3 regions of the Streptomyces lunaelactis genome follow, and region 3 is predicted to be linked to each of the others. Evidence: riboswitches for the same ligand, from Rfam matches in the RefSeq annotation. Region 3 holds a riboswitch; each other region holds the start of a gene.
What was found. Region 3 has a riboswitch for cyclic di-AMP ahead of SLUN_RS15990 (LysM peptidoglycan-binding domain-containing protein). Riboswitches for the same ligand answer to the same signal wherever they lie in the genome.
Positions count from the first base shown of each region.

Region 1: another riboswitch for cyclic di-AMP. It lies ahead of SLUN_RS29600 (M23 family metallopeptidase); the one in region 3 lies ahead of SLUN_RS15990 (LysM peptidoglycan-binding domain-containing protein).
Region 2: another riboswitch for cyclic di-AMP. It lies ahead of SLUN_RS36585 (LysM peptidoglycan-binding domain-containing protein); the one in region 3 lies ahead of SLUN_RS15990 (LysM peptidoglycan-binding domain-containing protein).

Region 1 is NZ_CP026304.1:6,419,875-6,424,794, reverse strand. It holds gene SLUN_RS29615 (bifunctional acetate--CoA ligase family protein/GNAT family N-acetyltransferase) at 1-685, opposite strand, end outside; gene SLUN_RS29610 (HPr family phosphocarrier protein) at 847-1,128, shown strand; gene SLUN_RS29605 (GntR family transcriptional regulator) at 1,279-1,956, opposite strand; gene SLUN_RS29600 (M23 family metallopeptidase) at 2,157-2,927, opposite strand; cyclic di-AMP (ydaO/yuaA leader) riboswitch at 2,941-3,100, opposite strand; gene SLUN_RS29595 (M16 family metallopeptidase) at 3,315-4,682, opposite strand; gene SLUN_RS29590 (M16 family metallopeptidase) at 4,700-4,920, opposite strand, start outside.
Region 2 is NZ_CP026304.1:7,998,838-8,003,757, forward strand. It holds gene SLUN_RS36580 (DUF1996 domain-containing protein) at 1-1,110, shown strand, start outside; cyclic di-AMP (ydaO/yuaA leader) riboswitch at 1,751-1,909, shown strand; gene SLUN_RS36585 (LysM peptidoglycan-binding domain-containing protein) at 1,914-2,744, shown strand; gene SLUN_RS36590 (hypothetical protein) at 2,934-3,119, opposite strand; gene SLUN_RS36595 (NAD(P)/FAD-dependent oxidoreductase) at 3,118-4,776, shown strand; gene SLUN_RS42155 (ATP-binding protein) at 4,773-4,920, shown strand, end outside.
Region 3 is NZ_CP026304.1:3,549,339-3,554,258, forward strand. It holds gene SLUN_RS15980 (FtsB family cell division protein) at 1-465, opposite strand, end outside; gene eno (phosphopyruvate hydratase) at 594-1,877, opposite strand; gene SLUN_RS15990 (LysM peptidoglycan-binding domain-containing protein) at 2,235-2,906, opposite strand; cyclic di-AMP (ydaO/yuaA leader) riboswitch at 2,911-3,092, opposite strand; gene SLUN_RS15995 (LysM peptidoglycan-binding domain-containing protein) at 3,391-4,299, opposite strand; gene SLUN_RS16000 (cytochrome P450 family protein) at 4,447-4,920, opposite strand, start outside.

The DNA of each region.
Region 1 (4,920 bases), 2.9 Mb from region 3:
TGCGGCCCACGCCGCCGGTCGCGCGGCCGGTGCCGATGACGGCGACCGACCCGGGTGCGAGGAGGCGTTGCACCGAGCGGGCCTCCGCGCGCTGTTCGCGGCCGCGCTGGACCGCGAGGGACTCGGCGGTCGGTTCAAGGTCGAGGGTCAGATGGACGGAGCCGTCCTCGAAGCTGCGCTTCTGGGTGTAGCGGGCATCCCGGAACACCTTGATCATCTTGTTGTTGGCGGGCAGCACCTCGGCGGCGAAGCGCCGGATGCCGCGCTCGCGGGCGACCTCGGCGATGTGCTCGAGCAGGGCGGAGGCGACGCCGCGCCCCTGGTGGGCGTCCTGGACGAGGAAGGCGACCTCGGCCTCGTCGGCGGGGGCGGTGGCGGGCCGGCCATCGGCGTTGATCCGGTCGTAGCGGACGGTGGCGATGAACTCGCCGCCCACGGTGACAGCCAGACCCACCCGGTCCACATAGTCGTGATGGGTGAACCGGTGGACGTCCTTGTCGGAGAGCCTGGGATAGGGCGCGAAGAAGCGGTAGTACTTCGACTCGTCGGAGACCTGCTCGTAGAAGCTGACCAGGCGTTCGGCGTCGTCGGTGGTGATGGGCCTGATGTGCGCGGTGGCACCGTCGCGCAGCACCACGTCCGCTTCCCAGTGGTCGGGGTAAGCGTGATCCGACGAGGTCTGCATGGGGAAAGCGTACGGCTCACGCACCGGTCGCGGAGGAGGTTGCCGCGGGGCAGTCTGAGGAGGCCGATCGGCGGCGTTCCGGGGCCCGGGGTCGCTATGAGCACGCGGCAACGCATGAGAGACTGGTCTAGACAACCCGCTAAGACTTGAAGGGCAACACCATGGCTGAGCGCCGCGTCAATGTCGGCTGGGCCGAGGGCCTGCACGCCCGCCCCGCTTCCATCTTCGTCCGTGCCGCCACGGCCGCCGGCGTCCCCATGACGATCGCCAAGGCGGAGGGCAACCCGGTCAACGCCGCCTCCATGCTCGCGGTGCTCGGCCTGGGTGCCCAGGGTGGCGAGGAGATCGTGCTCGCCTCCGAGGCGGACGGCGCCGACGCCGCCCTGGACCGTCTGGCCAAGCTGGTCGCCGAGGGTCTCGAGGAGCTCCCCGAGACCGTCTGAGCCGGACTGCCGAATGACCCATCACGAAGCCGTGGCGTCCCGAATTCGGGGCACCACGGCTTCGTTCTTTTCCGGGTCCCGGTGCCATTCAATTTCGGGCAGCAGAAAAGAAGTCCCGCGGATATCTTTCCTTTGTATACGGCGCCACTGTTAATGCTGGACGCTCGCGGTGTTTACGGGATGTTGCGAAGTCCTCACGCGCTCGGGGCGGCGCAGCCGGTGCGCGGCGGTGGCCCGTTCGGTGTGCAGGGCCGTCAGCGCCCGCGCCCTCTCCACGTCGCCGCGCGCCACGGCGTCCACGATCGCGCCGTGCTCGGCCCAGGACTCCATGGGCTTGGCCGGCTGCTCGACGGCGTACATCCAGGCGATCTTGTGCCGCAGCTGGGTGAGCAGGGCGATCAGCGCGGGGCTGCCGGAGGCCTGGGCGAGCGTCTCGTGGAACCATCCGCCCAGTGACCGCAGATCCTCGCCCTGGCCGCGGCGGGCCCGCTCCTGACCCAGTCTGACCAGGCCACGCAGCACTTTGAGGTGTGCGTCGGTACGACGCTGGGCGGCACGCGCCGCGCCCATGGGCTCCAGCAGCATCCGGATCTCCAGGAGGTCGGCGGCCTCCCGCTCGGTGGGCTCGGCGACGCAAGCGCCGGCGTGCCGGCGAGTGGTGACGAAGCCCTCGGACTCCAGGGTGCGAAGGGCTTCGCGCACCGGGACGCGGGAGACGCCGTAGCGGCGGGCCAGCTGCTCCTCGGTGAGCCGGCTGCCGCGCTCGAATACACCGGAGACGATGTCGTCGCGGATCGCCGTGCATACCGAGTGCGCGGGAATGCGCATGACCGAACCTCCGCTTTAATCCGCGCGAAACGCAGCCGATTGACGTCTGTCCGGTGACTCTATTGCAGTGGGCCGGATTTTCCGATGGCCCACCGGAATCCATGGATATCTTTTGGCCAGGGGTCCAGGTGCGCGGCAAACACCGAAGGCCCCGGCGGGGGGTGCCGGGGCCTTCGGTGAGCAGTTCCGCGGAGCTGCGCTCAGACGTTCACGCCGTGCGCGCGCAGGTACGCGAGCGGGTTGATGTCGGAGCCGTACTCGGGGCTGGTCCTGGCCTCGAAGTGGAGGTGCGGCCCGCTGGTGTTGCCGGTCGCGCCGGAGAGGCCGATCCGCTGACCCGGGGTCACGCTCTGGCCGACCGAGACGCTGATGGACGAGAGGTGGCCGTACTGCGTGTACGAGCCGTCGTTCATCTTGATCACGACGTTGTTGCCGTACGCGCCGCCCCAGCCGGCCTCGACGACGGTGCCCAGGCCCACCGCGTGCACGGACGTGCCGGACGCGGCGTGGAAGTCGATGCCGGTGTGGCTGCCGGAGGACCAGACGGCGCCGCCGGCCTGGTAGCCGGTGGAGACGTAACTGCCGCTGATCGGCGACACGAAGGAGTTCAGGCGCTTGCGCTCGGCCTCACGGGCGGCGCGCTCCTTGGCCTCGCGGGCCTCCTTGGCGCGGGCTTCCGCCTTGCGCTTCGCCTCGGCCTCGGCCTTCGCCTTGGCGGCGGCCTCAGCGGCCTCCTGCTTCTGGGCGGCGGCCTGGTCGGCGATCTGGTCGGCGAGGGAGTCGGCGGCCACGATCTGGGTCAGGCCGGTGTCCTCCACGGTGGTCGCGCCGGTCTCGGCAGCGAGCGCCGGGGAAGCGAGGGTTCCGATGACGCCAGTGGTGGCGAGAGCCGCGACGCCGGCGAAGTTCGCCTTCTTGCGCGTCATTCGGCCCGGGGCACGGTGCTTCCCGGTGGCACGGGTGAACGCCATGAAGTGGCTGATCCTTTCCTTCCTTCTCGCCTACCGGGTTAGCTGACGGGTTCGGAGCAGGAAGGTCTCCTACGGGCCCCTCCAGGTGCGAAGGCGCCCGATTCACCCCAGGGACTGAGTGGGTCCCCGGCTCCCCAGGCTCGCGCCTGACGGGGACTCGGCGATGGCTGTCCGATGCCGCGGATGCGGCGGGCTACTGGCGGACAGCCGCACCGACGCTAGGCGGCTCATCTTTCAATCACCAAACAGACAGCCCCTTTTGTAGCGCACGCCACAGGGCAGACAGGCAACCTCTCCAATAAAACGGACAAAAGGCGGAACCCCGGCAACGCTCTGGATGCCGGGGTTCCGCTTGCGCGTCCGGAATTGTTTGCCGGACGTACTCAATCAGCCTGTGACAACAGTCACTTCACCGATGCCCAGCGCCCTGACCGGCTCCTCGATCTTCGAAGCATCGCCGACGAGCACGGTGACCAGACGGTCCACCGGGAAGGCGCTGACGGCCGCGGCCGTCGCCTCCACGGTGCCCGTCTCGGCCAGGCGTACGTACAACTGCGCCTGGTAGTCGTCCGGGAGGAACTGCTCGACCTGGTCGGCGAGCGTGCCCGCGACGGACGCGGCCGTCTCGTACTTCAGCGGGGCGACGCCCACCAGGTTCTGCACGGCGACATCGCGCTCGGCGTCGGTGAGCCCCTCCGCCGCGAGCGTGCGCAGCACCTTCCAGAGGTCGTCGAGCGCCGGGCCGGTGTTGGGGGTGTCCACGGAGCCGCTGATGGCGAGCATCGCGGCGCCCGACCCGTCGGGCGCGGAGCGCAGCACCTGGCCGAAGGCCCGCACGCCGTAGGTGTAGCCCTTCTCCTCGCGCAGGACGCGGTCGAGACGGGAGGTGAGGGTGCCGCCCAGGCAGTACGCGCCGAGCACCTGGGCCGGCCACACACGGTCGTGGCGGTCCGGGCCGATGCGGCCGATCAGCAGCTGCGTCTGGACCGCGCCGGGGCGGTCCACGATCACCACACGGCCGGTGTCGTCGGCGGTGATCGCCGGTACGGGACGGGGCGACGCGCTGTTGCCCGTCCAGGTGCCGAGGGTGTCGGCGAGCACCGCGTCCACATCGACGCCGGTGAGGTCGCCGACGATCACCGCGGTGGCGGTGGCGGGCCGGACATGCGCCTCGTAGAAGGCCCGTACGGCCGCGGAGTCGATCCGGGCGACGGTCTCCTCCGTGCCCTGGCGGGGGCGCGACATACGCAGCGTTGCCGGGAAGAGCTCCTTGGAGAGCTGCTTGGCGGCACGGCGGGACGGGTTGGCCGTCTCGTGCGGAATCTCGTCCAGGCGGTTGCGTACGAGCCGCTCGATCTCGTTGTCCGCGAAGGCAGGGGCGCGCAGCGCCTCGGCGAGCAGGCCGAGCGCCTTGGGCAGCCGGGAGACCGGGACCTCGAGCGACGCGCGGACACCGGGGTGGTCGGCGTGCGAGTCGAGCGTGGCGCCGCAGCGCTCCAGCTCGGCGGCGAACTCCTCGGCCGTGTGCTTGTCGGTGCCCTCCGACAGGGCGCGCGCCATGATCGTGGCGACGCCGTCCAGGCCGTCCGGCTCGGCGTCCAGCGGGGCGTCGAGGGAGATCTCGACGGCCACCACCTGCTGACCCGGGCGGTGGCAGCGCAGCACGGTCAGGCCGTTGTCCAGCGTGCCGCGCCCGGGGGCCGGGAACGCCCAGGGGCGGGCTTCTCCGGCCGTCGGCTGCGGGTGGAACTGCATGGTCACGGCAGCGTCGCTCACTGGTCCGCCCCTTCGTGCTCGTCGTTCTCGTCGCTGTCGCTCGCGTCACCGTCGTCCGCGGAGAGCGGCTCATAGACCAGTACGGCCCTGTTGTCGGGGCGCAGCCGGGCCTTGGCGACGGCCTGCACCTCTTCGGCGGTGACATCCAGCACCCGCTGTACGGCGGTCAGCGCCAGCTGCGGGTCGCCGAACAGCACGGCGTACCGGCACAGTTCGT
Region 2 (4,920 bases), 4.4 Mb from region 3:
CGCACGCGCGTACTGGATCCGCTGTCCTCCCAGCGCCGCGGCACTCTGGACCGCATCGCCGCCGAGATCGAGCGGGTCTCGAGCCGGCCCCAGGGGATGGACTCGCTGGCGTCCTGCACGGTCAAGAAGGACGATGTGGCCCCCGCTTCCGCGGCCGGTTCCGGATCTGACGCTCCGAGCGCCCCTGCTGCCAGTGCCTCCGCGCCGGCCGCGGGCGGTCAGGGGCAGACGGGTCCCCGAAGGTCGGACTTCGTGGACATCCGCAAGGTGCGGCCCAATGTCGCCGAGCCCCGCGTACGGAGCAACGCCTCCCGTGGCACCTTCAAGTCGCGCTGCGGTCGCAACGAGAACAAGCACTTCAACCCCGACAACGTCATCGTCGCCCCCGGTGTGAGCAACGGCGCCCACCACATGCACGACTACGTCGGCAACCTCGAGACCGATGCCTTCTCCACCAATGACGACCTGGCCACCGCCAATACGACGTGCACCAACGGCGACCGCTCCACGCACTATTGGCCGGTGCTGCGACTGCGCAACGGGAAGATCGAGGCCGACGCCAATCTTCCCGGCGGCGGACAGGACGGCAACGTCGGACGCATTCTCCAGCCCGCTTCCGTGCAACTCACCTTCCGCGGCAGTCCCGTCGGCAAAGTCACGGCGATGCCCACATTCCTGCGCATCATCACCGGCGACGCCAAGGCGTTCACCAATGGAACAGCCAATGCCAACGCATCCTGGAGCTGCACCGGCTTCGAGAACCGACAGCTCAAGGACAAATACCCGCTGTGCCCGCGCGGCAGCAACGTGGTGCGTACGTTCAATTTCCAGAGCTGCTGGGACGGCCAGAACACCGACAGCGCGAACCACCGCACGCATGTGACCTTCGCGCGCCCCAACGGCGCGTGCCCGAAGGGATTCCGGGCCATTCCTCAACTGGTCCAGCGGATCACGTACAAGATCGCGCCCGGCTCCGTGTTCGCCGTCGACAGCTTCCCTGAGCAGTTGCACAAGCCGGTGACGGACCATGGCGACTTCATCAACGTGATGTCCGCGTCGCTGATGAGGAAAGCGGTGAGCTGCATCAACAACGGCCGTAGGTGCGGCTGACGTCCGGATCCGGCGCGGCGGATGCCACGCCGCCCGCCCGTTTCCTCTCGTCGACGATGGGGACCCCGCTCTTGTGCACTCAGGCGTTCACCGCGTGGGCGCAGGCCCAGGAGCAGGGTCCCGGCGGCCGAGAGTCTGGGGCGGCCGGTCGATAAACGGACAGAGGCGGCATAAGCCTCCATATTTGCCTACAGCGGCGAATAGTGGTGCGAACCGCGGGGCGTTTCGCGGTCCGCCAGGGCGACTCGCTGCGCGACCTTGGTCGAGAAAGCGTTCCGGCAGTGACGTTTCGCCCGAAAAGTTACTGCGTGGGCAGTTGCTCTGATATTTCGCATGATGCCTGAATTGGTAGTACTCGCGCGAAATATCTTTCTCTCGCGCCCTGCCGCACGGCACACCGTTCCGCATTGCCTCCAGTGAAATGGGTCACGTCTATGGCGATTTGTGGACAGCGCCGATGAGCCCAGTCCCGTTCCACAGAAAGAAAGTTGAGTTTCCCGCTCGGGATGGATCAAGGGATATTCTCGCGGCGGATCCTCCTCGCGGAATGCCCTATTGAATTCAGGGCTTGTTCCCTCCGGTGCATCTCGCTTACGGTCACGGCAATCCGGATGGACCGCCGAATCCTGCCGCCATCCGGAAACCGAACCGACCCACTCACGTACGGCAGGAGCGGGGGACCCAGGTAAGCCGCCGATCCGGAATCCGGAACGGCTTGGGGTGAAGTCGCATTCATACTGCGGCCGGGCATCTCCAGCCCGAACCCGACAGCTCACCTCGCAGGCGACGGAGAGGAATTCGTCATGCCCGCAAAGGGTAAGCACCGTCGCCCCAAGTCCAGCTCACTCACCCGGGGTCTCGCCGTCGTGGGCACGGGTGGCGCCGCACTCGTCCTTCCGGTGATCGGCGCGACCGCTGCCGGCGCGGCGCAGGCGCAGCCCGTTGCTGTCGAGAAGGCCGTGGCACCGGCCATCGCGGCGGCCGCGCCGGCCCCCGCGAAGAAGGCGGGCCCCACGACCTATTCGGTCGTCGCGGGGGACTCCCTTTCCAAGATCGCGGACCAGCTCGCCGTGAGCGGCGGCTGGAAGAAGCTGTACCAGGACAACCGGAAGGCTGTCGGTGACGACCCGCGGCTGATTCATCCCGGACTCGAGCTGACCGTCGGTAAGAAGGCCAAGGCGCCCTCCGCCAAGGCGCCCTCCGCCAAGGCGTCCGCGTCCAAGGCATCCTCCTCCCAGCGGGCCGACCGTTCCGAGCGGACGTCCACCCTGTCCACCAAGAAGGCCGCCGTCGTCTCCAAGCCCGCGGCCTACTCCAATGACCTCGACGGCTGGATCAAGGAGTCGCTGGACGTCATGGCCCGGCACGGCATACCGGGCAGCTACGACGGCATCCACCGAAACGTCATGCGCGAGTCCGCGGGCAACCCGCTGGCCATCAACAACTGGGACTCCAACGCCGCCGCCGGAACGCCGTCCAAGGGGCTCCTGCAGGTCATCCAGCCGACCTTCCTGGCCTACCACGTGCCCGGCACGGCGATGGACAGCTTTGATCCGGTCGCCAACATCACCGCCGCGTGCAACTACGCCGCCGACAAGTACGGCTCGATCGACAACGTCAACGGACCTTACTGACGTTCTGGGTCCCGGCGGCTCGGGCCGCCGGGATCCCCGTGAAGCGCCCCGAGATGTGCAGGTCGGCCCCGATCCCGGCTGCTGCCGCCCGCAGCTCGGGCAGGCGCGGCCTGCTGCGACGTGCTCGCCGACGTCGATCTGCGGCCCGGCCTGGCCCGTACCACCGCACCGACTCTTTAGCCGAAAGGTTCAAACGCAACAGATCGCGCTCGCCGCACGGACCGGGCCGACGTGACGGCGCTCCACGAGCGTGACCTTCAGGTCACGGAGGGGCTGCATGGCGACGGGCCGAAGATCGCCGCCCGAGCCCTTACTCCGGTCGTGTTCCGCATTCGCATCGCATTCGTGATCGGTGCGGCGCATGATGGTGGGCATGGCGAAGCCGACCATCCTGACCGTCGACGACGATCCGGGAGTCTCCCGAGCCATCGCCCGCGACCTCCGGCGCCGGTACGGCGACCGGTATCGCGTGCTCCGCGCGCCCTCGGGTGCAGAGGCCCTGGAGGCATTGCGGGAGGTCAAGCTGCGCGGCGAGCCGCTCGCCGTGATGATCGCCGACTACCGCATGCCGACGATGAACGGCGTGCAGTTTCTGGAAGCGGCCATGGACCTCTTCCCCCTGGCCAGACGGGTGCTTCTGACGGCGTACGCCGACACGGGCGCGGCCATAGACGCGATCAACATCGTCGATCTCGATCATTACCTGCTCAAGCCGTGGAGTCCGCCGGAGGAGAACCTCTACCCGGTGCTGGACGCGCTGCTGGAGCTGTGGGCGGCGGCGCCCGACCTGGCGGTGGGGGAGACACGGATCGTCGGCCACCGCTGGTCGGCGCCGTCCTTCGCCGTACGGGAATTCCTCGCCCGCAATCTCGTGCCCTACCGCTGGGTCGCCGCGGACGAACCCGAAGGGCGGCGGCTCCTGGACGCGGCCGGTCTCAGCGCCGACGACGTGCCGCTGGTGATCACGGCCGACGGCAAGACCCTGCAGGCGCCGAGCGAGGCCGAGCTCGCCGCCGAAGTGGGACTGAGCACCACCCCGGCCGCCGACTTCTACGACGTCGTCGTCATCGGCGCGGGCCCCGCAGGGCTCGGCGCCGCCGTCTACGCGGCGTCCGAGGGGCTGCGAACGGTGCTGGTGGAGCGGAGCGCGACCGGCGGGCAGGCCGGCCAGAGCAGCCGTATCGAGAACTACCTGGGTTTCCCCGACGGAGTGTCCGGGGCGCAGCTGACGGACCGGGCACGTCGGCAGGCCACCCGCTTCGGCGCCGAGATCCTCAGCGCGCGGGAAGTGGTGTCACTGGAAGCGGCAGGGGCGGGCCGGGTGCTGCGGTTCAGCGACGGGACCTCGATCGGGGCGCACACCGTCGTCCTGGCGACGGGGGTGTCGTACCGGCGGCTGGAGGGGGCGGGCCTCGACGAGTTCACCGGAGCCGGAGTCTTCTACGGCTCGGCGTCCTTCGAAGCAGCCAACTGCACGGGGGAGGACGTGTACATCGTCGGCGGCGCCAACTCCGCCGGCCAGGCCGCCGTCTACTTCTCCCGCTATGCCAACCGCGTCCATCTCCTGGTCCGCGGAGCCGACTTGGCCAGGTCGATGTCGCACTACCTGGTCCAGCAGATCGACGGCATCGCCAACATTCACGTCCACCCGCACACCGAGGTGGCGGGCGGCGAGGGCGACAGGCACCTGCAGCGACTGACCCTGCGCGACAACCGCACGGGCGACGTGAGAACGACCGATGCCTCGTGGCTGTTCGTCTTCATCGGCGCCGAACCGCCCACTGGGTGGCTGGACGGCGTCGTCCGCCGTGACGAACGGGGCTTCGTGCTCACCGGTCCCGACCTGCTGTCCGAGGGAGCGCGCCCCGCTGGATGGCCGCTGTCACGGGACCCCTACCACCTCGAAACCAGTGTGCCCGGTGTTTTCGCCGCCGGCGACGTACGGGCCGAATCGGTCAAACGGGTCGCATCCGCGGTCGGGGAAGGCGCCATGGCCGTCTCCCTGGTGCACCGCTACATGGAGGCGCAATGAATGCCCCGAGCCCGCGCGACAAGCTGACCCCGGCCGAACTGCAGACCCTGTTCCTCTTCGAGGCCCTCGACGACAAACAGCTGGCGTGGCTCGCCGAGCGCGGCAGCGTCGAGGTGCGGCCGGGCGGAGCGCCCGTCTACTCCC
Region 3 (4,920 bases):
GTCGGCGTGGTCGACGCCGTCCCAGACGTTCGAGTACCAGGGGCGGTCCGCCGTCCCCTCGTCGGTACTGCGCTGCTCGGCGGCCTCCGGGTCGATCACGGTGTATCCGGTCTCGCCCGGCAGCACCATGTGCAGGTGCTCACGGGCCAGGCGCTGGATGTACAGGTTGTCCTGGAGCCGCGCCTTCTCGTCCCTCAGCCGCTCGACCTGCTGCTTGGCCTCGTCCATCCGGCGCTCCTGGTCGGAGATGTCGGAGCGCTGGGAGACGTACTGACGCATCGGGTAGGCGAGCGCGACGACCAGCGAGCAGACCACCAGGGCCAGAAACGCCGCCCGGCCGGTGAGCCGGGAGCGGCGGGCCTGCCTGCGGTTCTGCGAACGGTAGACGCGAGCGGCGGTCTGCTCACCGAGCAGCCGCAGCCTGGTCGAGGTGGAGAACCGGTCCTGGTCCCCTTTGCGTGCCATGGTCTCGCCTCCCCTTTACGCGCGTACGTCCCCGGACACGGTACGGGACCGTGGCCGGGGACGTACGGACGACAGGGCGTCAGGAGCGCGAACGGCCCCTGCCTCCTCTTGTTTCAGTTCGAGCTTATTCAGTTCGAGCGAAACCGCGGGAACGCCGAGCGGCCCGCGTACACCGCCGCGTCGTCGAGGATCTCCTCGATACGCAGCAGCTGGTTGTACTTGGCGACGCGCTCGGAGCGGGCCGGGGCGCCGGTCTTGATCTGGCCGCAGTTGGTGGCGACGGCCAGGTCGGCGATGGTGACGTCCTCGGTCTCACCGGAGCGGTGGGACATCATGCACTTGAAGCCGCTGCGCTGGGCGAGCTCGACGGCGTCGAGGGTCTCGGTCAGCGAACCGATCTGGTTGACCTTGACGAGCAGGGCGTTCGCGGAGCCCTCCTCGATGCCGCGGGCCAGACGCTCGGGGTTGGTGACGAACAGGTCGTCGCCGACGATCTGGACCTTGGCGCCCAGCTTGTCGGTGAGCACCTTCCAGCCGGCCCAGTCGTCCTCGAACAGCGGGTCCTCGATGGAGACCAGCGGGTACGAGGCGACGAGGTCCTCGTAGTACTCGGTCATCTCGGCGGCCGAGCGGGACTTGCCCTCGAACTGGTACGTGCCGTCCTTGTAGAACTCGGACGCGGCGACGTCGAGCGCGAGCGCGATGTCCTGGCCGGGGGCGTAACCGGCCTGCTTGATGGCCTCGAGGATGAGGTCCAGCGCGGCACGGTTCGAGTCGAGGTTCGGCGCGAAGCCGCCCTCGTCGCCGAGGCCGGTGGAGAGCCCCTTCTCCTTCAGGACCTTCTTCAGGGTGTGGTAGACCTCGGCGCCCCAGCGCAGGGCCTCGGAGAAGGACTCGGCGCCGATCGGCGCGATCATGAACTCCTGGATGTCCACGTTGGAGTCGGCGTGCGAGCCGCCGTTCAGGATGTTCATCATCGGAACGGGCAGCAGGTGCGCGTTCGGGCCGCCGAGGTAGCGGAAGAGCGGCAGGTCGGAGGCCTCGGAGGCGGCGTGCGCGACGGCGAGGGAGACGCCGAGGATGGCGTTGGCGCCGAGGGAGGACTTGTCCGGGGTGGCGTCCAGGTCGAACATCGCCTGGTCGATCAGACGCTGCTCGGTGGCGTCGTAACCGACGAGCTCCGGGCCGATCTGCTCGATCACGGCGAGAACGGCCTTCTCGACGCCCTTGCCCTGATAGCGGTTCTGGTCACCGTCACGGAGCTCAAGAGCCTCGAACGCACCGGTGGAGGCGCCGGACGGAACAGCAGCACGGCCCGTGCTGCCGTCGTCGAGGCCAACCTCGACCTCGACCGTGGGGTTGCCTCGGGAGTCCAGGATTTCCCGGGCTACGACGACGTCGATGGACGGCACGAGCATCTCCTTCTGGGATGTGACGCTTGAAGTGCAGGGTCTCTTTGGCCTTGCGCCATGAGCCTATCCGGCGGGCGGGCATCGGCCGGCCGATGCCCGCCCGCTGGGACGAAAAAGGGCCCGAAGACTCGCGACGCCGGACAAACGGCAGGTGAACTACCTGTCGGTAACGCCGAGGAGGGGTGACCGGCAGGCGCGAGCGTGGCCGTGACAGGCAGAACCCCGGCCCGGCGCGTACGGGGGAATGCGCGCCGGACCGGGGTGGCTGTGGGGGACGGGGGTCCGCAGGGTCCGCAGGGTTCGGTGGGCCGCCGGGTCCACCGGAGTCCTGGGGCTCCGGGTCCTCGGGTCCTCGGGTCAGCTCAGGTGGAGCTGCTGGCCCGGGAAGATCACGTCGGCGTCGTCGACGATGTCCTTGTTCAGGTCGAACAGCTTCTGCCAGCCGCCCTTGACCTTCTCGGCCTCGGCGATCTTGCCGAGGGTGTCGCCGGCCTTGACCTTGTACTCGCCGTCGCCCTTCTTGACGTCCTTGGCCTTGGCGGGCTTCGCGGACTTCGCCGGGGCGGCGGGGCGCTCGGAACGGGTGGTGGGAGCCTCGGCGCGCTTCGGGGCGGGCTGCGCCTTCGGCTGCGCGGCGGCGGAGCCGGCGTCGTTCGCGGCGTTGGACAGGCCGACGCCGCAGCTCGGCCAGGCACCCTTGCCCTGGCCGGCCAGGACCTTCTCGGCGACCGCTATCTGCTGGGACTTGGAGGCCTGGTCGGCGCTGGAGGCGTATGCGGTGCCGCCGTACGCGGCCCAGGTGGAGGCCGAGAACTGCAGGCCGCCGTAGTAGCCGTTGCCGGTGTTGATCGACCAGTTGCCGCCGGACTCGCACTGCGCGACCTGGTCCCACTCGGCGGTCGTCGCGGCGGAGGCCGAGGTGGCGCCCATCAGCGGGACGGCGACGGCCGCACCGGTGATACCGGCGAGGGCGGCGATACGGGTGACCTTGGACGGGCGGCGGTGCTTTGCCTTGCTGGAAAACAGCATGGAACTCTCTCCTCACCGACGCCTACGAGGTGAGCTGTCGGGTTCGGGCCAAGTGAGTTGCCCGGCCGCGCGTCCTAGCGCGCGGCTTCACCCCAAGCCGGTCCTTGGCCGTTGCGTACGTCTCTCAACAGCCGGGCCCGGCGCTTACCTTGGGTCCCCCGCTCCTGCCTTCGGCGCTTTCGCGACGACTGCTCCCCCCGACCGACGGCAGGATTCGGCGTGACGGTCAGTGGTGCCCGCGATGGCGAGCGGTTCAGACCGTAGACACAGCGCTCCCCGATGTTCAAAGGCGAACATCGGGGAGAAAACGCCCATCCTGCCCCTTGCGGAACATCCGTTTCCGCAGGTGAGGGGCGGAATGTACGGTTCCGCCGGGCGAGATGCGGCAGTTGGGACAAAGAGACCCTTGTCTCACTTGGACAGACTCGGACATAAGCCCGCGAACCGCCGCCCGCGCCGCGCCCGAACTGCGCCCGGACTGCGGCTACTTCCGGCCGAGATCGAGGCTCTGGCCAGGGAGGACGAGGTCGGGATCGCCGCCGATGGTCTTCTCGTTCGCCTTGTAGAGCGCAGACCAGCCGCCGGGCAGCTTCTGCTCGTCGACGATGGACCACAGGCTGTCACCGGCGCGGACCGTGTAGTCGCCGGGCGCCGCGTCCGCGTTGCCGGCCTGACCGGCTTCGCCTGTCTCGTCCGTACTGCCCGCTCCGTCGCGCGCCGCACCGTCACCTCGCGAGGCGTGGCGGCCGGCTTCGCGCTCGTTGTCCGTATTGCCGGGTTCAGTCGTATTGCCGGGTTCGGCCGTCTCGACGGGGGTGCCGCGGTGCTTGCCGTTGCCGCTGTCGGCATTCGCGTCGGCACCGGCCTCGGTGGAGTCCGGAGTGGCCGTGGCGGGCTTCGAGGCCTTCGCCGTCCTGGACGGCTCGGCGGAGGGCGGCGTCGTGGGCGCGGCCGGCTCGGTGGGGGCGCCCTGCCCCGGTGTCGGCATGGCGCCCGGGTCGACGCCGGTCGCGGCGCCGTCGTTCGTCAGCCCGGCGAGGGCCGCGCAACCGGCCCACGCCCCGGGACCCTGTGCGTCGAGGGCCTTCTGCGCGACGGCTATCTGCTGGGAGCGGCTGGCGAGGTCGGCGCTGGGCGCGTACGCCGTGCCGCCGAAGTCCTGCCAGGTCTCCGGCGAGAACTGCAGGCCGCCGTAGTATCCGTTGCCGAGGTCGGCGCTCCACATGCCGCCGCTCTCGCACTCCGCGACGCGGTCCCAAGTGGCGGCGTCGGCGGCGGAGGCCGACCCCGCGCCGAGCAGTGGAATGGCGATGGCCGATCCCGTCACCCCTGCCGCGACGACGATGGCCGGAGCCTGGCGGGGTCGGCGGTGCCGTCCGTTCCCGGAGCGCATGCGGTTGCCTTTCGCGTGACTACAGACGTGACTGCAGACGTGATTACGGACCTGACTCACGTAACCGACGTGACTGGTGGGACGACGGTGAACGTAGCCGTATTCACACGCAAGTCACAAGTCGATACAGCGGAGATAACGTGAAAGTCACAGTCCTGAAAGCTCGTCAGATCCGTCCGGGTGTGCCGCAGTCGACCTCCCGGGGGGACCCCCAGACCCCCAAGCAACGGGCAGAGTACGCAATCCACGCATGATGAGCCCCCCACGCCACCGCAAATCGGCCGGATCTCCCGCAAGCCGCAGGTCGGGCATCCTGCGGAGCAGGGTCGCGAGGGCCGTCTGGCCCTCCAGCCGGGCGAGCGGCGCCCCGAGGCAGTAGTGGATGCCGTGCCCGTACCCGAGGTGCTGGTTGTCGCGCCGGGTGAGGTCCAGGGTGTCCGGGTCCGCGAACCGCTCGGGGTCGCGGTCCGCCGCCGCGAGTACGACGAGTACGGGATCGCCCGCCGCGATGTCCTGCCCGCCGAGGCTGAGCGGCTCGGTGGCGAACCGCCAGGTCGCGAGCTCCACCGGTCCGTCGTACCGCAGCAACTCCTCGACACCGGTGGCCAGCAGCTCACTCTC